Regions from separate parts of the Streptomyces sp. NPDC057638 genome, predicted to be linked through region 2. Evidence: riboswitches for the same ligand, from Rfam matches in the RefSeq annotation. Region 2 holds a riboswitch; the other holds the start of a gene.

Region 1 (6,000 bases), on a different contig from region 2:
ATCCCGGTCATGGTGAACCACCTAAAAGGACAGTCACCCACGGCTGAACCGTCCCGCTGGGTGATACGTCCTTAAGCAGTAAGAGGAGCTGCCGAAAAAGCCTGCGGATTGACGCCCGCGGGGCAACACTGGGGATGGGACCGAGAGATACGGGGGGCGGCCATGGACACCTCGTCGAGCCGCGCGACAGTCACCACTTCACTGCTCACCACATCACAGCGAAAGAACGCGCCCATGTGCCAGCACCAGCCATCGTGCCCGACATCCGACTCCGCCGACCGGGACGCCGCCCGCCTCATGGCGCACCACCCCGAGCAGGGCTGGAGCCTTCTGTGCAACGGTGTGCTGCTGTTCGAGGACACCGGCGAGCTGCTGCCGGATGGCAAGATCATCGCACCGCACCGGCCGCTCACGGCCATGACGGCGGCTTGAGCACCACCACAGACCCGCTCGCACACCAGGTAACGACCGACAGACCTCCGGGGAGACGATCACCCGGAGCGCCGCACCAGCGTCAGTCACCTCCTCGCACCATCAGGGGCCGGCCGGAGATATCCCTCCGTACCGGCCCCCACGTATGTCATCAGCCAGAGGCCGGGTGGGTGGCGGACGGTGCCGCCCGCCACCGACCCGGAATGGCTCAGCCCTCGTACTCGTCCAGCGGCGGGCAGGAGCAGACGAGGTTGCGGTCACCGAAGGCGCCGTCGATCCGGCGCACCGGCGGCCAGTACTTCTCCGTCCTGCTGACACCGGACGGGAAGACCGCCTCGTCCCGGCCGTAGGCGTGGTCCCACTCGCCACCCAGCGCGGCCGCCGTGTGCGGGGCGTTCCGCAGCGGGTTGTCCTCGGCGGGCCAGTGACCGGAGGCGACCTTCTCGATCTCCGCCCGGATCGCGATCATCGCCTCGCAGAAGCGGTCGATCTCGGTCAGGTCCTCACTCTCGGTGGGCTCGATCATCAGCGTGCCCGCGACCGGGAAGGACATCGTCGGCGCGTGGAACCCGTAGTCGATGAGCCGCTTGGCGATGTCGTCGACCGTGACACTGGTCTCCTTCGTCAGCGGACGGATGTCCACGATGCACTCATGGGCGACCAGCCCGGCCGGGCCGGTGTAGAGCACGGGGAAGTGCGGCTCCAGCCGCTTGGCGATGTAGTTCGCCGCGAGGACGGCGACCTGCGTGGCGCGCTTGAGCCCCTCGCCACCCATCATCCGGACATAGGTCCACGAGATCGGCAGAATGCCCGCAGACCCCCAGGGAGCCGCCGAGATCGGCCCGACCCCGGTCTCCGGGCCCGCCTCCGGCTGGAGCGGATGGTTCGGCAGATACGGGGCGAGGTGGGCGCGCACCGCGACCGGGCCGACACCGGGGCCACCGCCGCCGTGCGGGATGCAGAAGGTCTTGTGGAGGTTCAGATGCGAGACATCGCCACCGAACCGGCCCGGCTTGGCGAGCCCGACCAGCGCGTTCAGATTGGCCCCGTCGACATAGACCTGACCGCCCGCGTCATGGACCTGGGCGCAGATGTCGGAGACATGCTCCTCGAAGACCCCATGGGTGGAGGGGTAGGTGATCATGAGTACGGCCAGCTCATCGCGGTACCGCTCGATCTTGGCGCGCAGATCCTCGACATCGATCTCACCGTCGTCGGCCGTCTTGACGACGACGACCTTCATCCCGGCCATGACCGCGCTGGCGGCGTTGGTGCCGTGGGCCGAGGACGGGATCAGACAGACGGTCCGCTGCTCGTCACCCTGCGCGCGGTGGTAGGCGCGTACGGCGAGCAGCCCGGCGAGTTCGCCCTGGGAGCCCGCGTTGGGCTGGAGCGAGACCTTGTCATAGCCGGTGACCTCGGCGAGGCGGTCCTCCAGCTCATGGATGAGGGTGAGGAACCCGGCCACCTGGTCGACGGGCGCGAAGGGGTGGAGCTGGCCGAACTCCGGCCAGGTCACGGGCTCCATCTCGGCCGTCGCGTTGAGCTTCATGGTGCAGGAGCCCAGCGGGATCATGCCCCGGTCCAGCGCGTAGTCCCGGTCGGCGAGGCGGCGCAGATAGCGCAGCATCGAGGTCTCGGAGCGGTGCTGATGGAAGACCGGGTGGCCCAGATAGTCCTCGCCGCGCAGCAGTGTGTCCGGCAGCGCGTCGGCGGCGGTGGCGTCCAGCGCGTCGACATCGCCCTCGACACCGAAGGCGGCCCAGACGGTGTGGAGGTGGTCGCGGGTGGTGGTCTCGTCACAGGCGAGGGAGACCTGGGAGTCGTCGACCCGGCGGAGGTTGACCCCGCCCGCGCGCGCGGCGGCCACGACCGCGTCGGCCCGGCCCGGCACACGTACGGTCAGGGTGTCGAAGTAGCCGCCGTGGACGACCTCGACGCCGCCCGCGGTGAGCCCGGCGGCGAGCACCGCGGCCATGCGGTGGGTGCGCCGGGCGATGGTCCGCAGCCCCTCGGGGCCGTGGTAGACCGCGTACATGCCCGCCATCACGGCGAGCAGCACCTGGGCCGTACAGATATTGCTGGTGGCCTTCTCCCGGCGGATGTGCTGCTCACGCGTCTGGAGCGCCAGGCGGTACGCCTTGTTCCCGTCCGCGTCGACCGAGACACCGACCAGCCGTCCGGGCAGGCTGCGGGCGAACTTCTCCCGGACCGCCATGTAACCCGCGTGCGGGCCGCCGAAGCCCATCGGGACGCCGAAGCGCTGGGTGGTGCCGATGGCGATATCGGCGCCGAGCTCTCCGGGCGAGGTGAGCAGGGTCAGGGCGAGCAGATCGGCGGCGACGGTGACGACGGCGCCCAGTTCCTGGGCCCGCGCGATGACCGGCTTGAGGTCGCGCACCGCCCCGGAGGCACCCGGGTACTGGAGCAGCACGCCGAAGACCCCGCGCTCGGCGATCCCGGCGGGAAGGCCGTCGCTCAGATCGGCGCTGACGACCTCCACCCCGGTCGGCTCGGCGCGGGTCTGGATCACCGCGAGGGTCTGCGGCAGCACATCGGCGTCGACCAGGAAGACACCGCTCTTGACCTTGCCGACCCGGCGGGAGAGCGCCATGGCCTCGGCGGCCGCCGTGCCCTCGTCCAGCAGGGAGGCTCCGGAGGTGGGCAGACCGGTCAGATCGGCCACCATCGTCTGGAAGTTCAGCAGGGCTTCGAGACGGCCCTGGGAGATCTCCGGCTGGTAGGGCGTGTACGCCGTGTACCAGGAAGGGTTCTCCATGACGTTGCGCAGGATGACCGGGGGCGTGAACGTGCCGTAGTAGCCGAGTCCGATCATCGGCGCGAGCACACTGTTGCGGTCGGCGAGGGAACGGAGCTCGGCCAGCACCTCGGCCTCGGTGCGGGCCTCGGGCAGCCCCAGCGCCTCGGCGCTCTTGATGACATCGGGTACGGCGGCGGCGGTCAGCTCGTCCAGCGAGCCGTATCCCACCTGGGCCAGCATCTTGGCCTGCGCTCCGGCGTCGGGCCCTATATGGCGCTGCTCGAACGGAGTGCCTCGCTCCAGCTGGGCGAGCGGCATACGGTTGGCGGTCATCAGGCGGCCTCCTGGTCTCACGCGACCTACGAGGGGCACCACGGCGGATGCCCCGGACGGCCTCCCCCTCTGTCATCTCAACCTGAGAGCTTCACCGGGCCGCCCGCCTCGGCGCCCCGGCTTTCACCGTCGGTGAGAGCGGATGCCGTCCGACGCCCGCCCTGCTTTCCAGAGTGACCTCGTCCATGCGGTACAGGGTGCCTGAGAGATTCCGGGGAGGATTTGCTCCTTCGGCGCCACCGGCGGCCTGCCGGTGGACTCTCCCGCACGGGGTCAGCAGCCATTTGCCAGCCTACCAGCGCGTCTCCTCACCCTTCGCTCAAGTGGCCGAAGGCTCCGATGTGCACTTTCGTAGGGCTTAAGGAGCAGTTGCGACCTTTTGGAGGGACCGTGCAGACCGATATCGATCCGCGCAGCCTGATCGGCCGCAAGGTGTTCGACCGCGATGGCGCCAAGATCGGCACCGTCGATGAGGTGTATCTCGACGACGCCACGGGGGCACCCGAATGGGCGGCGGTCCGCACCGGACTCTTCAGCCGGGACGCCTTCGTGCCCCTCGCGCCGAGCAGTCTCGTCGCGGAGGCCCTCCGCGTCCCCTATGAACGCTCCCTGATCAGGGACGCCCCGGACTTCGGCGTGGGCCGCCATCTCTCCCCCGAGCAGGAGCTCCAGCTCTACCACCACTACGGTCTCGATCTCTCCTCCCCTCCCGCGCCGCCGCCGCGTGAGGACCGGTCCTTCGGCCGGATCGCGGGCGAGACGGAGTGATCCCTCCTGGCCCCGCCGGACGGCTCGACCGGCATCGGCCGCTCCCCCGCGTCCGGCCCGCCGGCACGGGGCCGCCTGGCATCTGACTCCCCGGCCCCCCGTTCGCCGACGCCCGGGGACCGGGAACCCCGTGCGGGGCGCTCACTCGTGGACCCGCTCGGTGACACCACCGCGCCGTCGCTCGTCCCGCCCTGCCCACCGCCGCCCGGGGCCGCCCCGGCCACGGGCACCAGGGGCAGCGGATCGGAGGGCCTCAGTTCCGGGTCGTTCACCCGGAAGGTCCGCACCCGCCCCGGCGCCGGGGAATCGGGGCGCTCGAAGCGGACCGTGACCCGGCCCACGCCGCTGCCCTGCACCCAGCCCACCCCGTGGACGGCGTGCTCCACATCCTGACCGGCGTGCCAGCGCCGCTCCCCGGCCTCCGACCCGGCGGCACCCGGCTCCGACCCGTCCGCGCCCGCCGGACCTGCGGGACCTGCCAGGGACGGTCGCGCGCCCGGGACGGCCGCCCCGCCCGCCGGCTCTCCGGTACGAGCGGCTGGTCCAGGCTGGTCCGGCTCCCGCGCGCCCTCGCCCGGAGCGGCGTCCGCGAACCCTCGTCCCCCTTCTCCTCCCGGTCGCACGGGATCCGCCGCACCACCGGCCGTCCCCTGCCCGGGGGCTCCGTCCCCCCGCCCCGCGTCCCCATCGGAGGGGGCCCCGCCGCCCGCCGCCACCACTCCGGCGCGGCGATCCGCCCCCGCCGTACCGGAAGAGGCGGGCGATCCTCCTGAGCGATCTTCTGGAAGGGCTGTCGACACCCCGGAGCGGTTCTCTCCCGGCCCGGACGGGCTCCCCGAGGGTTTCTCATCCACCACGGGCGGAACACCGCTACCAGCGGCCTCAGGGGCGGCCCTCCCGTCCCTGACCGCTATCCGCTCCCCGGCGGCCTGTGCCACCTGGGCGAAGAGGTCCTCCTGGGTGTAGTCGGCGAGGCCGGAGACCCCCACGCCAAGGAGCCGGACCCCACCCGTGGTGTCGACGGACTCCAGCAGCCGCGCCGCCGCCTCCCGCACCACCGTGGGATCGTCCGTGGGCCCCCGAAGCGTCTCCGACCTGGTCAGGGTGGAGAAGTCATACCGCCGCACCTTCACCACGATCGTGCGCCCGGAGTGACCGGAGGCCCGCAACCGCTCCACACAGCGCTCGGCGAGCCGCTCCACCTCGGCACGGATACGGATGCGGTCATGGAGGTCCACATCGAAGGTGTCCTCGACCGAGACCGACTTGGTGTCACGCTCTGCCACCACCGGCCGGTCGTCATGGCCCAGCGCCATGCTGTGGAGCGCGGTGCCGTGGGCCTTTCCCACCAGCCGAACCAGCTCGTCCTCCCCCGCCTCGACCAGCTCGGCACAGATGGTCAGCCCGGCCCGGCGCAGATGCTCCCCCGTCGCCGGGCCCACCCCGGGCAGGATCCGCACCGGCAGGGGGCCCAGCAGCTCCCGCTCGGTACCGGGTTCGATGAGCACCAGTCCATCCGGCTTGGCCTGCTCGGACGCGATCTTGGCCAGCATCTTCGAGCCCGCGAGACCCACCGAACCCGTGAGCCCGGTGACCTCTCTGATGTCGGTGCGCAACCGCTCGCCCACCGCGCGCGCCGTCACCGTGTCCCGGGCGGCTCCGGCGGCTCCCGTGGCCTCCAGGTCGACGAAGGCCTCGTCCAGGCT
Region 2 (19,938 bases):
CGTTGAAGAGCGCATGGGAAGCGAAGGACAGCGCCGTCACGGCGCCGGCGGAGGCGGACGGCCGATCAGCCGCAGGGGGGCGCTCATCGGCGGCGCCGCGGTGGTCGTCGGCGGCGGGGCGCTGGCCCTCCAGGACCAGCTGCGGCGGCTGTGGTGGCAGGTGCCCGGGGTGTCGAGACCGCGCGAGGAGGGTGAGCTGGATCACCCCGGAGCGCGGTGGACGGCGGCGTCGCCCGCGAACTGGCGGCTGGCCGACCGGCCCGAGGACTTCCGTATCGACCGGGTGGTCATCCATGTCGTGCAGGGCAGCTTCCCGACGGCGCTCCGGGTCTTCCAGGACCCCGAGCACGGGGCGGCCACCCATTACGTGGTGGGCAAGGACGGCCGTGTCGCGCAGATGATCCGCGAGCTGGACGTGGCCTTCCACGCCGGGAACCGCGACGTCAACGAGCGCAGTATCGGGATCGAGCACGAGGGATTCGTGGACCGGCCCGAGGACTTCACGCAGACCATGTACCGGTCGTCGGCGGCGCTCACCGCCGGGATATGCGTGCGGTACGGGATACCGGCGGACCGGGAGCACATCATCGGGCATGTGGAAGTGCCCGGCACCGACCACACCGACCCGGGACCGCACTGGGACTGGGACCGGTATCTGCGGCTGGTGTCGGCGGCGCTGCCCGCGGCACAGCGGGCCCGGACGGCGGGCGCGAGCGCGCCGCCCGCGGCGGGATAGCGGGCTGGGGACAGCGCGCTGAGGCCGGGGGCGGACGGGAGCCCGGCACACGGCCCGGACACCCCACCCGGCCCGGACAGGACGCCCCGGGCTCTCAGGGGCGGGGATCCGGGCTTCAGAAACGGGACCTGGCTCTCAGGGGCGGGGTTGCGGGCCCTCAGGGACGGGATCCGGGCTCAGGGACGGGCTTCCGGGCCCTCAGCTCAGACCGGCCGTCCTGGCCCGCTCCACGGCGGGGCCGATGGCGGCGGCCACCGCCTCCACATCCGCCCGGGTGGAGGTGTGGCCGAGGCTGAAGCGCAGGGTGCCGCGCGCGAGATCCGGATCGGTGCCCGTCGCGAGCAGCACATGGCTGGGCTGCGCCACCCCGGCCGTGCAGGCCGAGCCGGTGGAGCACTCGATGCCCTGCGCGTCCAGGAGCAGCAGCAGGGAGTCCCCCTCACAGCCGGGGAAGGTGAAGTGGGCGTTGGCCGGAAGCCGGTCCTCCGGGTCGCCACCGAGGATGGCGTCCGGCACGGCGTCGAGGACGGCCGCGACCAGCGCGTCCCGCAGACCACCGATCTCCCGTACGAACTGTTCCCTGCGCTCCACCGCCAGCCGTCCGGCGACCGCGAAGGCCGCGATGGCGGGCGCGTCCAGGGTCCCGGAACGCACATGCCGCTCCTGGCCACCGCCGTGGAGCACCGGCACGGGCGTGTAGGCGCGGCCGAGGAGGAGCGCGCCGATGCCGTAGGGGCCGCCGATCTTGTGGCCCGACACGGTCATCGCGGCCAGCCCGGAGTCGGCGAACCCGACATCGAGCTGCCCGACGGCCTGGACGGCGTCCGAGTGGAGCGGGACATCGAACTCCCGCGCCACGGCGGCCAGCCGCTGGATCGGCATCACCGTGCCGATCTCGTTGTTGGCCCACATCACGGTGGCGAGGGCCACATCGGTGGGGTCGCGCTCGATGGCCTCGCGGAGCGCCTCGGGGTGGACCCGGCCCTGGGCGTCCACGGGCAGGTACTCGACGGTGGCGCCCTCGTGCTCGCCGAGCCACTCGACGGCGTCGAGGACGGCGTGGTGCTCGACGGGGCTCGCCAGTACCCGGGTTCTGGCGGGGTCGGCGTCACGGCGCTGCCAGTAGAGGCCCTTGACGGCGAGGTTGTCCGCCTCGGTGCCGCCCGAGGTGAAGACCACTTCGCTGGGGCGCGCGCCGAGGGCCTCGGCGAGGGTCTCGCGGGCCTCCTCGACGGTGCGGCGGGCCCGGCGTCCGGCGGCGTGCAGTGCCGAGGCGTTGCCGGTGACGGTGAGCTGGGCGGTCATCGCCTGGACGGCCTCCGGCAGCATCGGAGTCGTCGCGGCGTGGTCGAGGTAGGCCATGGTGGCCCCGATTCTACGAGGCGGGGTGTCGGCGCCCCGGCCCAGGGAGCCCTCGCTGGCCGGACCCCGCCCACCCGGCTGCCGGAACGGTGCGGAGGGGGACCGCCGCCGCACCCGGTTCACCGCGAGGCCGGACCACCCGGGGAGCCGGGCACGGGCCGGGTGCCACGGACCGGGTGCCGTCGGGCACGGACCCGAGGTCCGCGGCATCGGCGAACGGCTGGCGCACGGACGCCGGACCGCGCCGTACGCACGGGTACGGCGTCCGTACGGCGTACGGCGTACGACATATGCCGGGTCAGCGTCGGCGCAGCCGGTCGGCCAGGTGGGTGATGTGGGCCCGCCAGGAGGCGAGGGCCGGTTCGGGGGCGGTGCCGGTCGGCAGGGCATGGGTCAGCACCAGCCGGGGGCCGTGGCCGGTGCCCTCGGTGAGCAGCCAGCGGACCTCGCCGCCCGTACGGGAGGTGTAGGCGAGCCGCAGCGGAGGACGGAGTTCGGTGATCGGGCCGGTCGGGGCCTCGGGGATGGTGAAACCGCGCGGGGCGGGCGCGCCGAGCAGGGGCGTCGAGGGTCCGGCCAGCTCCGCCCAGACGGTCTCGGCGGGGCGTACGAGCTGCCGCTCGAAGCGGAGCAGCGGGCGGCCGTCGGCCGTCTCCCCGACGGTGCCGCCGTCGAGGTGGAAGTGGTCGCTGTAACGCTCGTGGAGGGCGCCGGAGGTGTCGCGGGCGGCGGTGACCTCGGTGCCGTCGAGGAGCTGGGCGAGGGCGGTGAGGCAGCCGTGCCAGCCGGAGGCGTAGCTGGCGGCTCCGTAGTGGTCGGCGAAGGTATGGGTGAGGGTGAGCAGCGCCCCCTTAGACAGGTCGGACGGGTCGGACGGGTCGGACGGGTCGGACGGGTCGGACAGGGGGGTGATCTCCCAGCGAAGCTGGTCATCGCCCCAGGTGAAGGCGTAGAGCCGGGGCTCGGCGACCTCGGTGACCGTGCCCGTCATGGCGGGTTCGCGCTCGGCCGCCGGGGCACCGGCGCCGGTCTCCGTACCGGTCCCGGTGCCCGTCGCGGGGTCCGTCGCGGGGTCAGGGGGGAAGTAGAAGCCGATCTCCCCGCCGGGGCGGGGGTCGGCGCGCATCTCGGCGGGGAACCAGCGGGCGACCAGGTCCGGTCGGGTGAGGGCCTCCCAGATCCGCGCCGGGGGATGCGGGAGGCGGCGCTCCATATGGAGCGCGGTCAGCCCGTCGGGGGTACGGCTGAGCCGGTCGGAGGGGAAGGTCATCGGTCACCGCCCTCCGTCGTGTCGACGCGGTCCCGGAGCCGGGGTTCCGGAGCCGCGGTCCCGGAGCCGGGGTTCCGGAGCCGCGGTCCCGGAGCCGGGGTTCCGGAGCCGCGGTCCCGGAGCCGGGGTTCCGGGTGGGCGCTCGGGGTGCCCACGCACGGGCCACCGTCCCGGTACGGGACCGTCGGAGCCCGGCGCGTGGTGCGCGGACCACCGGGCGGGCCGGGAGCCCGTTCCCGCGCGGTGCCCTGGGGCACATGGGTGCCCCAGGGACAGATAACCCCTAGCGCGGCGCCTTCGCGAGCTGACGGGACTGCGCCACCAGACGGTCCCGGCTGTCCCAGACCTCCGCGTCCTCCTCCAGGAAGCCACCGGCGAGGTTACGGGTGCGGATGGCGACCCGGAGCGGGCCGGGGGCGGGACGGCAGCGGATATGGGTGGTCAGTTCGACAGTGGGCGTCCAGCCGTTCAGGCCCAGGTCGAAGGAGGTCGGCGGCAGCGCGTCCACGGTCAGCAAGAGGGAGAGCGGATCCGCGTCGCGCCCGTCGGCAAGGGAGAACCAGCCGCGCATCTCGCCCTTGCCGGAGGGAGCGCCGAGCGCCCAGCCGACGGTGGCCGGATCGAGCCTCAGGGTGAGCCGCTCCAGGATCGCGGAACTGCCCGTGACCGGCGGCGCGGGGGCGTCCGACGGGCTGACACAGCTCTCGTAGGCGGGCAGCTCGGGCGGGGTGGCGGCGGTGCGGACCTCGTCGGAGAGCTGGTCCAGGTCGCCATAGGTGGCGAGGACCCGGATGCGCTCGACCTCCGTGCCGTCCTGCTCGTACTGGACGAGGGACGCCTGGCCGGTGGAGAGGGTGCGGCCGGTACGGATGGTCTCGGTCCGGATGACGGCGGGGCCGGGCTGGGAGGCGCTCAGATAGTGGGCCGAGACGGAGAAGGGGTCGGAGTGCGGCAGGGTGTGGGCGAGGGCGCGGCCGAGGAGGGCCAGCAGATAGCCGCCGTTGACGGCGGCGATGATCGTCCAGCCCTCCGAGAGATGGGCGTCATAGACGCCGGGGGCGCGTGGGGTGACGGCGGTGTCCCGATCGAACTCGCTGTCCCCGATGGATGCCTGAACCGCGTGTGCCATGGCAGGTAACGTACAACAGGTAACTACTAAGCGGTAGCTTTTCGCCCACCGGCTGAGCGGCACCCCGGGGCGCCGTAGCCGTACGCCCACCCGCCGCGCCCGCCCGCATACCCCCCGGGCCCCGGCGTCACCGTGGCCGGAAATCGACCGTTCGGGCGCATGCCACGCGGCCTGCGGACCTCATGACTCCTCGGCCGCCGCCGAGCGGCGGTTCCAGGCGCGGGGGGCGCGCCAGTGGAAACGCATCGCCAGCAGCCGCAGCGCGAAGGCGGTGGCGGCGGCGAGCGTGCTGGTGACGGCGTTCAGCGTGTCGAAGCGGATGCAGAGGACGACGATCGTGGCGCCGACGATGGCGGGGACGGCGTAGAGGTCACGGTCCCAGCGGAGCAGCGAGGGCACCTCGTTCGCGAGGACGTCCCGCAGGACCCCGCCCCCGGCCGCCGTCGCGACACCGAGGGCGGCGGAGGCGGTCAGGCCGAGCCCGTACTCGTACGCCTTGATCGTCCCCGTCACACAGAAGAGTCCGAGTCCGGCGGCGTCGAAGACGTTGACGGCGCCCTGGATGCGTTCGACCTCCGGATGGAGGAAGAAGACCAGGGCGGTGGCGACCAACGGCATCAGGAAGTAGCCGAGATCGGTGAAGGCGGCGGGGGGAACGGCCCCGATGATCAGATCGCGGAGCAGCCCTCCGCCCAGCGCGGTGACCTCGGCCATGACCGCGATGCCGAAGACATCGAAGTTCTTGCGGACCGCGAGGAGGGCGCCGGAGATCGCGAAGACGAAGATTCCGGCGAGGTCGAGCGCGTGCTGGACGGAGGGGGTGAAGATTTCTTGCAGGTGCACCGCACGATTGTGCAGGTTCCGCGCCCGGGACTACTCCGTGGCGGCCTCCGGGGAGGCTGTGTTTCCGGCGTTTCCGGTGCTTCCGGCGTTTCCGGTGCTTCCGGCGTTTCCGGTGCTTCCGGCGTTTCCGGTGCTTCCCGCGTCTCCGCCAGGCGCGGTGCTCTTCGTGCTCTTCGCGTCCGGCGTGTTCCCGGCGCCCTCCGGCTCCGGGGCCGGGTCGACAGCCGGGTCGACGGCCGCGTCGACGGCCGCGTCGACGGCCGGAGCGCCAGCCAGGTCGCCGGCCGGAGCGGTGGCCCCGTCCGGACCCGGGGTCCCGGTCCCGGCCTCCTCGCCGTCCGACGCCTTGGGGACCAGCGCGACGATCTCCACCGCCTGCCGGGCCGAGGCCAGCACCGGCTCGTCGGGGGCCTGGTCGGGGGCGTTCTCGGGATGGTGGCAGGCGACCCGCTGACCGGGGCGGAGTTCCACGAGCGGGGGCTCCTGCGTGGTGCAGAGCTCGGTCGCCTTCCAGCAGCGGGTGTGGAAGCGGCAGCCCGCCGGAGGCGCTATCGGCGAGGGCACATCGCCCTTCAGCAGGATGCGCTCGCTCCTGACGCCCCGGCGGCGCGGATCGGGCACCGGAACGGCCGAGAGCAGGGCCTTGGTGTACGGGTGCATCGGCGTCTCGTACAGGGAGGCGCGGTCCGCCAGCTCCACGATCTTGCCCAGGTACATCACGGCGATCCGGTCCGAGACATGGCGGATCACCGAGAGGTCATGGGCGATGATCACATAGGTGAGTCCCAGTTCGTCCTGGAGGTCGTCCAGCAGATTGACCACCTGCGCCTGGATGGAGACATCCAGGGCCGAGACCGGCTCGTCCGCCACCACCAGCCGGGGCTTGAGGGCGAGCGCGCGGGCGATGCCGATGCGCTGGCGCTGACCGCCGGAGAACTCGTGCGGGTAGCGGTTGTAGTGCTCCGGGTTGAGGCCCACCAGCTCCAGCAGCCGCTGCACCTCCTTCTTCACCCCGCCCTCGGGCGTGATGCCCTGGAGTCTGAAGGGGGCGGAGACGATGGTGCCGATGGTGTGCCGGGGATTGAGCGAGGAGTAGGGGTCCTGGAAGATCATCTGGACATCGCGCCGGAGCGGACGCATCCGCGCGACTCCCAGATGGGTGATGTCATGCCCCTGGAACTCGATCGTCCCCCGGGTCGGCTCCAGCAGCCGGGTGATCAGCCGGCCCATGGTGGACTTGCCGCAGCCGGACTCCCCCACCACCCCGAGCGTCTCCCCGGAGCGGACGTCGAAGGAGAGTCCGTCCACGGCCTGGACGGCCCCCGCCTGCCGCCGCAGCAGCCCCTTGCGGATGGGGAAGTGCTTGACCAGCCCCTCCACCTTCAGCAGGACCTCGCGCTCACCGGAGCGCCCCGCGCCCGGACCGCCCTGCGCGGGAATCACCGCCGGGCCACCCCGCTCTTCGGCCCGGTCCCCGGGCGCGGGGATCACCGCCTGGTCACCCCGCGCGGGATTCGTCGGCTTGTCGCCCCCGGCGCCGGACTCACCCGGGGAACCGGCCTTCTTCACAGCTTCGGCTTCGCTCACAGCTTCGGCGCAATCTCTTCGGTCCAGATCCGTGTCCGCTCCTCGCGCGCCAGGTGGCAGGCGGAGAAGTGCCGGTCACCCACCCGGGCCAGCTCGGGCCTGACCGTACGCGTCAGGTTGTCCTTGGGCAGGTCCGCGTAGGGGCAGCGGGGATGGAAGGCACAGCCGTCGGGGATGTTGATCAGGCTCGGCGGGGAGCCCTTCACCGGGATCAGCCGTTCCGTCTGGTCCCGGTCGATCCTCGGCATCGAGCCGAGCAGCCCCCAGGTGTAGGGGTGCTGGGGCTCGTAGAAGACGGTCTCGGCGGGCCCGCGCTCGACACAGCGCCCCCCGTACATCACCAGGATGTCGTCGGCCAGTTCGGCGACGACACCCAGGTCGTGGGTGATGATGATGACCGCCGAGCCGAACTCCTTCTGGAGATCGCGGATGAGGTCGAGGATCTGCGCCTGGACGGTGACGTCGAGGGCGGTCGTCGGTTCGTCGGCGATCAGCAGCGAGGGGTTGTTCACCAGCGACATCGCGATCATCGCGCGCTGGCGCATCCCGCCGGAGAACTCATGCGGGTAGTTGTCGACCCGCCGGTCGGGCTGGGGGATGCCGACCCGGTCCAGCAGTTCGATCGCGCGGTTGCGGGCGGTCTTCTTGTCGACGTCGTGGTGGACCCGGTAGGCCTCCACGATCTGGCGCCCGATGGTGTAGTAGGGGTGCAGCGCGGAGAGCGGGTCCTGGAAGATCATCGCCATATCGCGGCCGCGCAGCCGTCGTACCTCGTCCGGGTCGGCGCCCAGCAGTTCCTTGCCGTCCAGCCAGACCTCGCCGCTGATCCGCGCCTTGCGGCGGCCGTACTGGCCCGCTGTGTGCAGACCCATGATGCCCAGCGAGGTGACGGACTTGCCGGAGCCGGACTCGCCGACGATGCCGAGCGTCCTGCCCTTCTCCAGCGCGAAGCTGAGCCCGTCCACCGACTTCACCAGGCCGTCGTCGGTGGGGAAGTGCACCCTCAGGTCGCGCACTTCGAGGAAGGCGGTGGGGGCGGGCCCGCCGGCCGGGGCGACCTCGCCCACGGCGGTGCCGGTCTTGCCGAGCTCAGTCATCCGATCCTCACCCGTGGGTCGACGATGGCGTACAGGAGGTCCACGAGAAGGTTGGCGACACAGATGAACAGGGCCGCGAAGAGCGTGACACCGAGGATCAGCGGAAGGTCCTTGGTCTTGATGGACTCGATCGCCATCCAGCCCAGGCCGGGCAGGTTGTAGGTGGACTCGGTGAGCACGGCGCCGCCCAGCAGTGCCCCGAGGTCGAGGCCCAGCAGGGTCAGCACCGGGGTCCAGGTGGAGCGCATCGCGTGCCGCCCGATGACCACCCGTTCGGTCAGACCCTTGGCGCGGGCGGTACGGATGTAGTCCTCGCCCATGATCTCCAGCATGGTGGCGCGGGTGAGGCGCGCGTACATCGCCGCGTAGAGGAAGGCCAGCGTGATCCACGGCAGGATCAGCGTCTGGAACCACTGGGCGGGATCCTCCCCCAGCGGGGCGTACTCACCGCTGACCCAGTCGAGCTGGTAGCTGAAGACGGCGAGCGAGAGCAGACCGGTGAAGTAGATCGGCAGCGAGACTCCGGCCAGTGCCACGGTCATCGCGGTCCGGTCCCACAGGGTGCCCCGGCGCAGCGCGGAGACCACTCCGGCGGCGACGCCGCCGACGACCCAGAGCAGACAGGCGCCCGCCGCGAGCGAGAGCGTGACCGGGATCGCCTCGGTGAGCTGGGGCCACACCTCCTGTTCGGTGCGGAACGAGTAGCCGAAGCAGGGCGCGGGACAGTTGGTGACGTCCGCGCCGTTGGCGTACTCCCGGCCGACGAAGAGCCCCTGGACGAACTGCCAGAACTGCACCAGCACCGGATCGGAGAGACCGAGCTTCTCCCGGATGCCCTCGATGGCGGCGGGGTCGGTCTGCTTCCCGGCGAAGAGGTACGCCGGGTCGGACCCCGCCCACTTGGGCAGCACGAAGAAGATGACGAAGGTCGTCAACGTCACGACCATCAGCATCATGGCGACGGCGAACAATCGCCGGATGACATAAGCAAGCACTGTGCGCGGCCCGGTCGGTGGCCCGGCCCCTGCTGTGGGGTCCGGGAGTACCGGCCGTGGCCATCACCTGCCCTTCGGGACTGGCGGGGTGGGCGATGGTGGGGTGAGGCTCACCAGGGCGACCGGGGTACGGGGTCACCGGGGCGACCGGGCGCCGGAGTCCGGGTCCGGGTCCGGGTCCGGGTCCGGAACCAGGTCCGGACTCCGGGTCCGTAACCGAGGCCAGGACTCCGGGTCCGCGACCCGGACAGGGAACCCGGCTCCAGGTCCGGCTCCGGACTCCGGGTCCGGAACCCGGAGGCCGGCGACCCGCCGACGTCACCGGTCCGTTCAGCTACCGGACCACGCCGACACCGGGGGGCGGTCCGGCGGCCCGGCCGGTGACCACCCCGGAGGGTGCCCACCGGCCGTCCGGCCGCCGGATCCGCGACGGACCGGTTACTTCATGACCCCGAGGGAGACATAGTCGTACCGGCCGTTGTACGCCGCCGTGGAGTAGGCGTTGGTCAGCCGCGAGCTGCGCCAGGTGAAGTTCTTCTCGTAGAGGAACGGCATCTGGACGGCCAGATCGGCCACCGCGTGGTTCATCTGCTGGTAGATCGCCCCGGCCTTCTCGGGGTCGGTCTCCTTGAGCGCGTCGTCGAAGAACTTGTTGATCTTCGGGTCATTGGTCTCGGAGACGTTGTAGTTGCCGTTCGGCATGATGAAGCGGCCGTCCACCAGCGGCTGGGAGAAGCCCTGTCCGGTGGGCCAGTCCGGGCCCCAGGCCGTCATGACCAGGCCGAGACCGCGCTTCTTCACCATGGCGGGCGAGCCGGTGATGCTGGCGGACTCGGCACCGTCGATCGGGTCGACCTCGGCCTTGATGCCGACCGCGCCGAGCGCCTGCTGGAGCGCCTCGGCGGTCTGGACCTCGCCGGGCTGGTTGGTGCGGGCGCTGATGGTGGTGGAGAAGCCGTTGGGCTTCCCGCACGCCTTCAGGGCGGCCTTGGCCTTGGCGGTGTCCGGCTTGCCACCGCGGGCGATGACACCGTACGGGTCGTACGTGTCGGAGCCCTTGATCGACTGGGGCAGCATGTTGGTGGCGATGTTGCCACCGGCCTCCGGGCCGCCGCGCACGGTCTGCATCGAGGTGTAGTCGGCCGCGTAGATCACGGCCTTGCGGCACTCGATGTTGTCGAAGGGCGCGACCTTGGTGGCGATGTCCACATAGCGGACGAAGCTGGTCTCGATGTTGTCCAGGTTGCCCTTGTGCTTGGTGAGAGCGGCGGTACGGCCCGCCTGGGACATCCCGGTGGCGTTGAGGTCGAGGTCGTACTCGCCCTTGATCAGCAGCTGGTCGATCGCCTCCAGGTTGGAGTTGATCGTGACCGTGACCTTGTCCGGAAGGGCGGCGCGGATCGGGTCGGACGCCTTCTGCCACTTGTCGTTGCGGACGAGGACGGTGCTCTTCTTCGGCGTGTACGACTCGAACTTGTACGGTCCGGAGGAGAACGGCCGCAGCTGGTACTTGGCCCCGGTGTCCTTCTCCTTCTTCACCGGGGAGCTGGCGGGCATCGCCAGCATGTGCTCGAAGTCGCCGTTGGGCGTGGCCAGGTTGAAGATGATCGTCTGCGGATCCGGCGTCTGGATCGCCTTCAGGCCCAGCTTGTCCGGGCTGGTGTCCTTGTAGGGGCCGGGGTACTCGCCCTTGGGGTCGAGCACCTGACGCAGATAGCCGGGACCGCCGGTGATGACGTCCTTGGCCCACAGCCGCGAGATGCCGTACTTGACGTCCTGGGAGGTGATCGGCGAACCGTCCTCCCAGGTGATCCCGGAACGCAGCTTGTAGGTGTAGGTCTTGCCGCCGTTGGAGACGACGCCCTTGGCCTCCGCGAGGTCGGGCACCAGCTCCGCGCCGCCCGCGCCCGGCTTGGGCGCGAAGGAGACCAGCTGGCGCGCGTAGAAGCGGGAGAAGTCCCACGCCATGCCGTAGTACTGGCGCTGCGGGTCGGTGGAGTCGAAGTCCTGCTTGCCGATGAACTTCAGGGTGCCGCCCGCCTTCGTGGACGAGTTGGCGACGCCCTTCATCGCGGCGTTGAACCCCGCGGCCTTGCCCTTGCCACCGCTGTCGTCGCCGGAACCGCCACCACACGCGGCGGTGGCCGTGAGCGACGCCACGACGAGCGCCGCTCCGGCGATCCGCCTGGCCCGGGGCGAACGTAGGGATGTCGGTGTCATTGTTCCTTCAACCTCCGGGAGAGCGCGGTTCCCTGCTGCGTGCCGGGGACCGTGGGATAACCACATGACTGATGCGACGGACGGGACTGCTGAGAGCGATCCGACGAGAACGGCAACGAGGACGGGGACGCGCGCGAAAGCGGGTACGGGGACGGGGACGAGCGGCGGGGCGACGGGGGCGCGCATGGACTGTGGCGCCGGGACGAGGGGCGCGGCCGACCGGTCACCGGGTGCCCTTGGGGTCGAGCGCGTCGCGGACACCGTCCCCGAAGAGGTTGAACGCCAGGACCGTCACGAAGATCGCCAGACCGGGCACGACCATGAAGGTGGGATCCGACTGGTAGGTGTCCACCGCCGTGTCGAGCATCTGCCCCCAGGAGGCGGTCGGTGGCTTCACCCCGGCGCCGAGGAAGCTCAGGGCGGCCTCGGTGAGGATGTTGGTCGGGATCATCAGCGTGGCGTAGACGGTGATCGGCGCGACCAGGTTGGGCAGCAGCTCCTTGAAGAGCACATAGCGCTGGCCCGCGCCGAGGCTGCGGGCGGCCTCCACGTACTCCTTCTCCCGCAGGGAGAGCGTCTGGCCGCGCACGATCCGGCCGACGTAGGGCCAGCCGAAGAAGCCGATCACGGCGACCAGGATCGTGATGCGGACCCCGCTGCCGGTCATGCCCAGCAGATCGTTGGGGAGGACCGAGACCAGGGAGATGATGAAGAGGAGCTGCGGGAAGGCCAGCAGCATGTCCATCACCCGGCTGATGACGGAGTCGACCCAGCCGCCGAAGTATCCGGCGATGATGCCGAGGACGGTGCCGAGGAAGACCGCGACCAGGGCGGCGAGGAAGGCCACCAGGAGCGAGATCCGCGCACCGTAGACGATCCGGCTGAAGACGTCACGGCCGTTGCCCGGCTCGACCCCGAGGAGGTGTTCGGAGCTGATGCCGCCGAAGGAGCCCTTGGGGGTGCCGAAGAGCGGATCGATCTTGTCCTGGTGGAACTGGTTCGGCGGATGGCCGAGAAGACTCACGATCAGCGGGGCGAAGATCGCGACGAGGATCAGGAAGATGACAACGATGCCGCCCGCGAGGGCGAGCTTGTCCCGCTTCAGCCTGCTCCAGGCGATCTGTCGCAGTGAACGCCCCTCGACCGACGTCGCGGGCGCCGCCCCGGCGACGGCGGCGGACGCCTTCTCCCCGGCGTCGGCGCTCGTGTCGTGCAGTGGTGCCGTCATCGTCGTGGGGACCCCTCTCGGCCGCGGGTGACCGGCCGTGCCCGCCGCCGCAGCGGCTTCGTTCATGACTTCTGTGCGTGACGTGCGTGATGTGCATGTGTGGCGAGAAGTGCTGGTGAAGCGTGCGTGAACTGCCCCACGCGGGGCGGTCTTCGTCCCCGCGCTGACCGGGAGTCTTCATCGGCCACGCGATCACCCGCCAGCCCCCTCGGTGAATGGTTGCCCAAACGTGATGCGTAGCGAGGAGTTCCGCTATCCGGACGTTCGCGCCGGTTGAGCGGATCTCCATCTCCCGCAAACCGTCTCGTAGTTGAGGGATGTCCCGCCATACGGACAGGGGTGCGGAGGGTGGCAGAAATCGGGCGGACACCATGGCGGACCGGCGACCCTCATGCCCTGCGACGGCGGGGTCCGGCCGGTCGCCGCGGCCCCGGCGACGGCCGGGAAGCGGCCCGGACCGGGGCGGTCGGGATCACCGCCGCGTCAACAGCCGCCCCACCCCGGCGGGCCGTACCGGGGCGCGGTGGCGCCGTCCGCCACGCCGGGCGGAGTGCGGCGGGGCCCAGGCGGGTCAGCGCGGCTTCAGACCCGGCGGGCCGGGCCGGGGTCCAGCACCGTACCCGGCCTTCGGCGGCGGTGGTCGGGGGCCGCCGGGCCAGCGGACGGCGGACAGCGGACGGCACACGGCGATACGGCGCACGGCGCACGGCGATACGGAAGGCACGGCGCCGCCGTCAGCGCCCCGCGACCCCGGGTCAGTGGGTCGGCGCCACCGGCGGCGGGTAGCCGTAGCCCTCGTGCGCGCCCGGCGCCAGATGGGCGTTGCGGTCGTAGAAGGGCCGCGCGTTGGCCCAGAGCCACATCGACACCGGGTCGTACTCGTCGGACATGGCGACCGTCGACACCGGCAGCCCCTCGGGCACCGCCGCCACCGACTGCTGCATCATCGCCCGGACCGCCTCCACCGACTGCCCGCTGGTGTCGTAGAGGTCCAGCCCGATGGCGAGGTAGGGGGCGCCGAGCGCGGGCTGCACCCAGGCCCGGCGCAGGGAGCGCACCGGCGGGGTGCGATGGGCGTTCTGGGAGAGCAGGGCGTAGAAGTGCGGGAGTTCCACGGAGGGCGCGGAGAGCGTGAGCGGCCCCGCGGGCATCCGGTCGAGGCCGGTGGCGATCCGCCGGAGGTCGGGCCAGGGCACCCCGACCCCGCCGCCGGGAGCGTGGGGGTTGAGCCAGATCCCCCAGCGGTCCGGGTAGAGGGCGCGGGCGATGTCGGCCGCGCTGACCACCTCGTGGGCCCGGTTCCAGCCGGAGGCGGCCAGCTCCTGGGGTGAGGTGACGCAGGGCGCGTAGCCGACGCCGTCGACCTCCATGTTCCCGTACTGCGCGTCGGGGGCTCCGGGGCTGCCGTGCCAGAGCAGCATCCAGATCTGGCCGGTGGGGTCCGCGAGCGCTCTGAGCAGCCCCTCGTACGCGTCATAGCGTCCGGGGGACACCTGACGGAGCATGTGCTCGACCTGCCCGGCCGCCGCGGTGCCTGACGAGCTCACCCTGGTTCCGCCCCTCTTCCGCTCATGGTCTGGCGCGGCCTCCTGCGGTGGGGCCACGCCATGAATCCAGCTTAATCAACCGGATTGACACGGACTTGACGTCTGTTGAGCGAGAGGTCAGCCGTGGTCCCGCTGATAGAAGGGACGCACCCGGTCGAGCATCCAGGTGGCCACCGGGTCCCGCGCCACATCCAGCAGGACCAGATTGACCGGCCAGGGGCAGGCGACCCGGCCGAGCGCCCGCCCGAGGGCGTCGAGCGGCGCGCCACGCCCGTGCAGATCCCCGGCCTCCCAGGAGTCGAGCTGCACACCGACGAAGAGAACCGGCGGGTCCCCCTCGACGGAGGCGAGCGCGCGCCGGGCGCTGACCACGCCGGGCAGCGCCCGGAACTCCTCACAGGCGGCGGCGAGGAAGTCCATCGGCTCGTCCTGCCAGTCGGGTTCGAACAGCCGCACCCGTCCCCCGGCGGCCGGGTCCCCGTCGAGCGGGGTGCGTCCGGCCCGGCACAGTTCGGCGACGGCGGCGGGCGGCAGCGGCACCCCGACCGTCCCCTCGGGATTGACGGCGATCCCGAGCTGTGGCGGCAGTCCCCGGGCGAACTCGACGGCCGGGGCGACGGCGTAGGGCATCTGGGGTCCGGCGCAGGCCAGGAACTGGTTCTGGGAGCTGAAGACCGGCACATAGACGCTGCCGCCGATCTCCATCGTGGGCAGATCGAGGTCCTGGCTCTGGCGCGACCCCCCGTTGGGCAGCGGGATCCACAGCGGGCTCCGCCCGAGGACCTCCAGCAGCCGTGCCCCGGCGCCGGGGTCGCCGAGCGAGGCGGCGAGCGCCTCCTCCAGGGGGTTGGCGGGCCAGTCGCCGTGGGTGGGGTGTGCTGCCGGGGTGCTCATACCGCTGTGCCTTCCTCCGGGCGGGTCGATGCCTGGGGGCTCGACCTTAGCCGCCCGCGCCCGCCCGTCAGCCGCCCATGGCCCTTTCGGGCCGTCCGCGACCGCCTTCCCCGCCCGGGCCGCGCCGTTACCGCCCTTCCCGCCCTTCCCGCCGGTCCGGCGCACCTGGAGGCCCGGGTATCCGCCCCGTCCTCCGCCGTCGCCTACCTCGCCGTCGGTGCCGGCGTCCCCCGCCTCCGTACCGGGGCGCACCGCGCACCCGCACGGGACCGGGCCTCACCGCGCGCACGAGGAGGACGGAGACGAGGGAGACGTCAGTCCTCAGGACAGCGGAGCAACGGCGGGAGAACGAGGGCGGACGGGGCTCAGAGGTCCGCGCGGCTCAGCCGGGCCGGTGGCGCGAAGCCGAAACGTGTCAGGGCGGAGGCGGCGGAGCGGTCGAGGAGGACGGTGGAGGCGCACCCGGCGGGCATCCGGCCCGACTGGGCCTCGGCCAGCAGCCGGGCGACGGCACGGCGGTGGCGGACGAAGGCGTACGCGGAGACTCCCCGGCCGCGCTCACGCTGGCCCTCGCGGGCCACCTGGGGCTCGACATCGAGGAGGACGAGATGGAGGGCGCGCCCCCGGCGGCGGGCCTCACGGGCGAGCCAGCGCCGGACCCAGCTCTGGGTCCCGCAGTCATGGACGACGACGCTCTCACCCGAGCGCAGCGCCCGGCGCAGCCCCGCGTAGTGGGCGAACCGGACCAGGGGCCGGTAGATCGCGTACGGCAGGAGGCGGGGCATCGCCGCGTCCCAGCGGTCCCGGGTGTTCTGGGAGTCGATGCCACGGCCCCGGGCGGCGCGGCGGATCAGCGTGGACTTGCCGCTGCCGGGCAGTCCGGAGACGACCACCACGTCTCCGGCGGCGAAGGTCAGCGCGCGTGGGCCGTGCCCCGGGCGGCCCCGGAGATCGCGCAGGCCCGAGGCGGCCGGGGCGGCCCTGGTGCGCCGTCGCGCGGCCGCCCGTCTCTCCCGGGGCATGCCCGGGGCGGTCTGGGGCGCACCGGCCCCGGCGCCATAAGCGCCGGCGGCGTACGCACCGGAATGCGGCACCGTCATCTCACCCTCCCCCATGTCAGCTCACCCATCACACTTGCCCATCAAGCGTAAAGAAATGGTAATGGGGGGCAACCGGTTTCCCCCGGAGGCGCGTCCGGCGCGCGGCGTGCCCCGGGTCGACCAGGGGGGCGGCCGGGCGGGGCCAGGGCCGTGCGGGACGGGCCGGAAGGGGGCGGGTCACCCCGTGCTCACCGCCGTCGGGTCCTTCCCCGGACCTCTCCCCGGGCCGGCGGAACCCCAACCGTCGCGGAGGCGGAACCCCGCCTTCGCGGAGATGGATCCCCACCGCCACGGGGACGGATCCCGGCCGTCACGGGGACGGATCCCGGCCTTCGCGCCAGCGGATCCCGGTCACCGCGCCAGCGGATCCCCGCCGCCGCGCGAGCGGATCCCGGCCTTCGCGAGAGCGGAATTCAAGCCTCCACTTCAAGGGTGGTGATCCACACCCCCCACAACGCCCCCACCCGTGTCATGATGTGCCCGCCAACTGCATACCGGCCGCTTGAATCCACGCGGGAGAGTCCCGGGCATCCCCCGGGCGCCGAAGGAGCAAGTTCCTCCCTTGAATCTCTCAGGCCCCGTACCGCGTGCGATGAGGCAGATCTGAAAAGCGAGCGCCCGTCGAGACGACTGAGCGGCTCCACCCAAGGTGCAAGTCATGACCACCACCTGTCCGCGTGGTCGCGACGAACCTCTCAGGTTCCGATGACAGATGGGGAGGATCGTCCTCGCCGGCCTGCCCTGGGAGCTTTTCCATGTCCACCGACGCCCGCCCGACCGACCCGACGGACGGCGCCCCGCGCCGCTCCCCCCTCGACGCGACGCACCGTTCGCTCGGCGCGACCATGACCGATTTCGCGGGCTGGGACATGCCACTGCGGTACGGCAGCGAGCGCGACGAGCACCAGGCCGTGCGGACCCGGGCCGGTCTCTTCGACCTCTCCCACATGGGCGAGATCACCCTCACCGGCCCCGGCGCCGCCGCCCTGCTGGACTACGCGCTGGTGGGCAATATCGGCACCGTCGGTGTCGGCCGGGCCCGCTACACCATGATCTGCCGCGAGGACGGCGGCATCCTGGACGACCTGATCGTCTACCGGCTCGCCGAGAGCGAGTACCTCGTCGTCGCCAACGCCTCGAACGCCCAGACCGTGCTGGACGCGCTGGTCGAGCGCGCGGAGGGCTTCGACGCCGAGGTCCGCGACGACCGCGACGCCTACGCGCTGATCGCCGTACAGGGCCCCGAGTCCCCCGGGATCCTGAAGTCGCTCACCGACGCCGACCTGGACGGGCTGAAGTACTACGCGGGGCTGCCCGGCACCGTCGCCGGGGTGCCCGCGCTGATCGCGCGCACCGGCTACACCGGCGAGGACGGCTTCGAGCTCTTCGTCGAGCCCGCCCACGCCGAGCGGCTGTGGGCGGCGCTGACCGAGGCGGGCGCGGGCGTCGGCCTGGTGCCGTGCGGGCTCTCCTGCCGCGACACGCTGCGCCTGGAGGCCGGGATGCCGCTGTACGGGAACGAGCTGACCACCGCGCTGACGCCCTTCGACGCGGGCCTGGGCCGGGTGGTGAAGTTCGAGAAGGGCGGCGACTTCGTGGGCCGGGCCGCGCTGAGCGCGGCCGCCGAGCGGGCCGAGACCGCTCCTCCGCGCAAGCTGGTCGGACTGATCGCCGAGGGCCGCCGGGTGCCGCGCGCCGGGTATCCGGTGGTCGCGGACGGCGCCGTGATCGGCGAGGTCACCTCCGGCGCCCCCTCCCCCACCCTGGGCAAGCCGATCGCCATGGCGTACGTGGACGCCACCCACGCCACGCCGGGCGCGGCAGGCGTGGGTGTGGACATCCGGGGCTCCCACGAGCCGTACCAGGTGATCGCGCTCCCCTTCTACCGCCGCCAGAAGTAACCGGGCGGCTCCGGCGCCGCCGGAACCGGCCGGGCGACCGCCCGCGGCCATCCGGCGGGTACCGCCCGCGGTCACCTGGCGGGTACCGTCCGCGGTCACCTGGCGGGCATCCGCCGGAACAGCCGATTCCGGCGCCGCCGGGCCCACCGGGCCCACGGCAGGACCGCGACAGGACCCCGACAAGCCTCTGACCGGGCCGCCGCACCGGCCTCCGACCGGCCCCGACGGCGCCCCGCCCGCTCCCCTCGGGGCAAGGGCGCCCCGGGCCGCTCCCCCGGCCCCGGAAGTGACCAGCGGCACGTCCACCAGACCCCACCACGTCCATCCGCACTCCCCGCGTACAGGAGAATTCAGGTCATGAGCAACCCGCAGCAGCTTCGTTACAGCAAAGAGCACGAGTGGCTGTCGACCGCCGAGGACGGCGTCGCGACGGTAGGGATCACCGAGTTCGCCGCGAAGGCGCTCGGCGATGTCGTCTTCGCCCAGCTCCCCGAGGTGGGCGACCGTGTGACCGCGGGCGAGAGCTGTGGTGAGCTGGAGTCGACCAAGTCCGTCAGCGATCTGTACTCCCCGGTCTCCGGTGAGATCACGGAGACCAACCAGGACGTGGTGGACGACCCGTCGCTGGTGAACAGCGCCCCCTTCGAGGGTGGCTGGCTGTTCCGGGTACGCGTCACGGAGGAGCCGGACGATCTGCTCTCCGCCGACGAGTACGCGGCGTTCACCAGCAACTGACTGCCTTCCCGACCACGACAGGGACCCGAGATGTCGCTTCTCAACACCCCTCTCCATGAGCTGGACCCGGATGTCGCCGCCGCCGTCGACGCCGAGCTCCACCGTCAGCAGTCCACCCTGGAAATGATCGCGTCGGAGAACTTCGCTCCGGTCGCGGTCATGGAGGCCCAGGGCTCCGTCCTGACCAACAAGTACGCCGAGGGCTACCCCGGCCGCCGCTACTACGGCGGCTGTGAGCACGTCGACGTGGTCGAGCAGATCGCGATCGACCGGATCAAGGAACTGTTCGGCGCCGAGCACGCCAACGTCCAGCCGCACTCGGGTGCGCAGGCCAACGCGGCGGCGATGTTCGCGCTGCTGAAGCCCGGCGACACGATCATGGGTCTCAACCTGGCGCACGGCGGCCATCTGACCCATGGCATGAAGATCAACTTCTCCGGCAAGCTCTACAACGTGGTCGCCTACCACGTCGACGACGCCACCGGCCAGGTCGACATGGCCGAGGTCGAGAAGCTGGCCAAGGAGACCCGTCCCAAGCTGATCGTCGCGGGCTGGTCCGCCTACCCGCGCCAGCTGGACTTCGCCGCCTTCCGCCGGATCGCGGACGAGGTCGGCGCCTATCTGATGGTCGACATGGCCCACTTCGCGGGCCTGGTCGCGGCGGGGCTGCACCCCAACCCGGTGCCCCACGCCCATGTGGTCACCACCACCACCCACAAGACCCTCGGCGGCCCGCGCGGTGGCGTGATCCTCTCCACCGCCGAGCTGGCGAAGAAGATCAACTCGGCGGTCTTCCCCGGTCAGCAGGGCGGCCCGCTGGAGCATGTGATCGCCGCGAAGGCGGTCTCCTTCAAGGTCGCCGCCTCGGAGGAGTTCAAGGAGCGCCAGCAGCGCACCCTGGAGGGCGCCCGGATCCTGGCCGAGCGCCTGATCCAGGACGATGTCCGGGAGCACGGTGTCTCGGTGCTCTCCGGCGGCACCGACGTCCACCTGGTCCTGGTCGACCTGCGGGACTCCGAGCTCGATGGCCAGCAGGCCGAGGACCGTCTCCACGAGGTCGGCATCACGGTCAACCGGAACGCCATCCCGAACGACCCGCGCCCGCCGATGGTCACCTCCGGCCTGCGGATCGGCACCCCGGCCCTCGCCACCCGCGGCTTCACCGCCGAGGACTTCCGCGAGGTCGCCGACATCATCGCGGAGACGCTCAAGCCCGCGTACGACGTGACCGCGCTGCGGGCCCGTGTCACCGCGCTGGCCGACAAGCACCCGCTGTACCCGAGCCTGTAAGGCC

What was found. Region 2 has a riboswitch for glycine ahead of gcvT (glycine cleavage system aminomethyltransferase GcvT). Riboswitches for the same ligand answer to the same signal wherever they lie in the genome.
Region 1: linked by a shared signal. The riboswitch ahead of gcvP (aminomethyl-transferring glycine dehydrogenase) and the one ahead of gcvT (glycine cleavage system aminomethyltransferase GcvT) in region 2 are both predicted to bind glycine.

The regions. Positions count from the first base shown of each region.
Region 1 covers NZ_JBHVHF010000384.1:347-6,346, reverse strand. The annotation lists gene ACFVIM_RS31450 (DUF5999 family protein) at 235-432, shown strand; gene gcvP (aminomethyl-transferring glycine dehydrogenase) at 641-3,526, opposite strand; glycine riboswitch at 3,705-3,802, opposite strand; gene ACFVIM_RS31440 (PRC-barrel domain-containing protein) at 3,917-4,294, shown strand; gene ACFVIM_RS31435 (DNA polymerase IV) at 4,210-6,000, opposite strand, start outside.
Region 2 covers NZ_JBHVHF010000052.1:13,616-33,553, forward strand. The annotation lists gene ACFVIM_RS10420 (N-acetylmuramoyl-L-alanine amidase) at 14-736, shown strand; gene ACFVIM_RS10425 (cysteine desulfurase family protein) at 935-2,098, opposite strand; gene ACFVIM_RS10430 (SRPBCC domain-containing protein) at 2,397-3,368, opposite strand; gene ACFVIM_RS10435 (thioesterase family protein) at 3,652-4,497, opposite strand; gene ACFVIM_RS10440 (trimeric intracellular cation channel family protein) at 4,678-5,334, opposite strand; gene ACFVIM_RS10445 (ABC transporter ATP-binding protein) at 5,371-6,783, opposite strand; gene ACFVIM_RS10450 (ABC transporter ATP-binding protein) at 6,924-8,024, opposite strand; gene ACFVIM_RS10455 (ABC transporter permease) at 8,021-9,019, opposite strand; gene ACFVIM_RS10460 (ABC transporter substrate-binding protein) at 9,458-11,239, opposite strand; gene ACFVIM_RS10465 (ABC transporter permease) at 11,463-12,467, opposite strand; gene ACFVIM_RS10470 (enhanced serine sensitivity protein SseB C-terminal domain-containing protein) at 13,223-14,014, opposite strand; gene ACFVIM_RS10475 (enhanced serine sensitivity protein SseB) at 14,132-14,908, opposite strand; gene ACFVIM_RS10480 (AAA family ATPase) at 15,274-16,008, opposite strand; glycine riboswitch at 16,512-16,604, shown strand; gene gcvT (glycine cleavage system aminomethyltransferase GcvT) at 16,764-17,909, shown strand; gene gcvH (glycine cleavage system protein GcvH) at 18,267-18,644, shown strand; gene glyA (serine hydroxymethyltransferase) at 18,675-19,934, shown strand.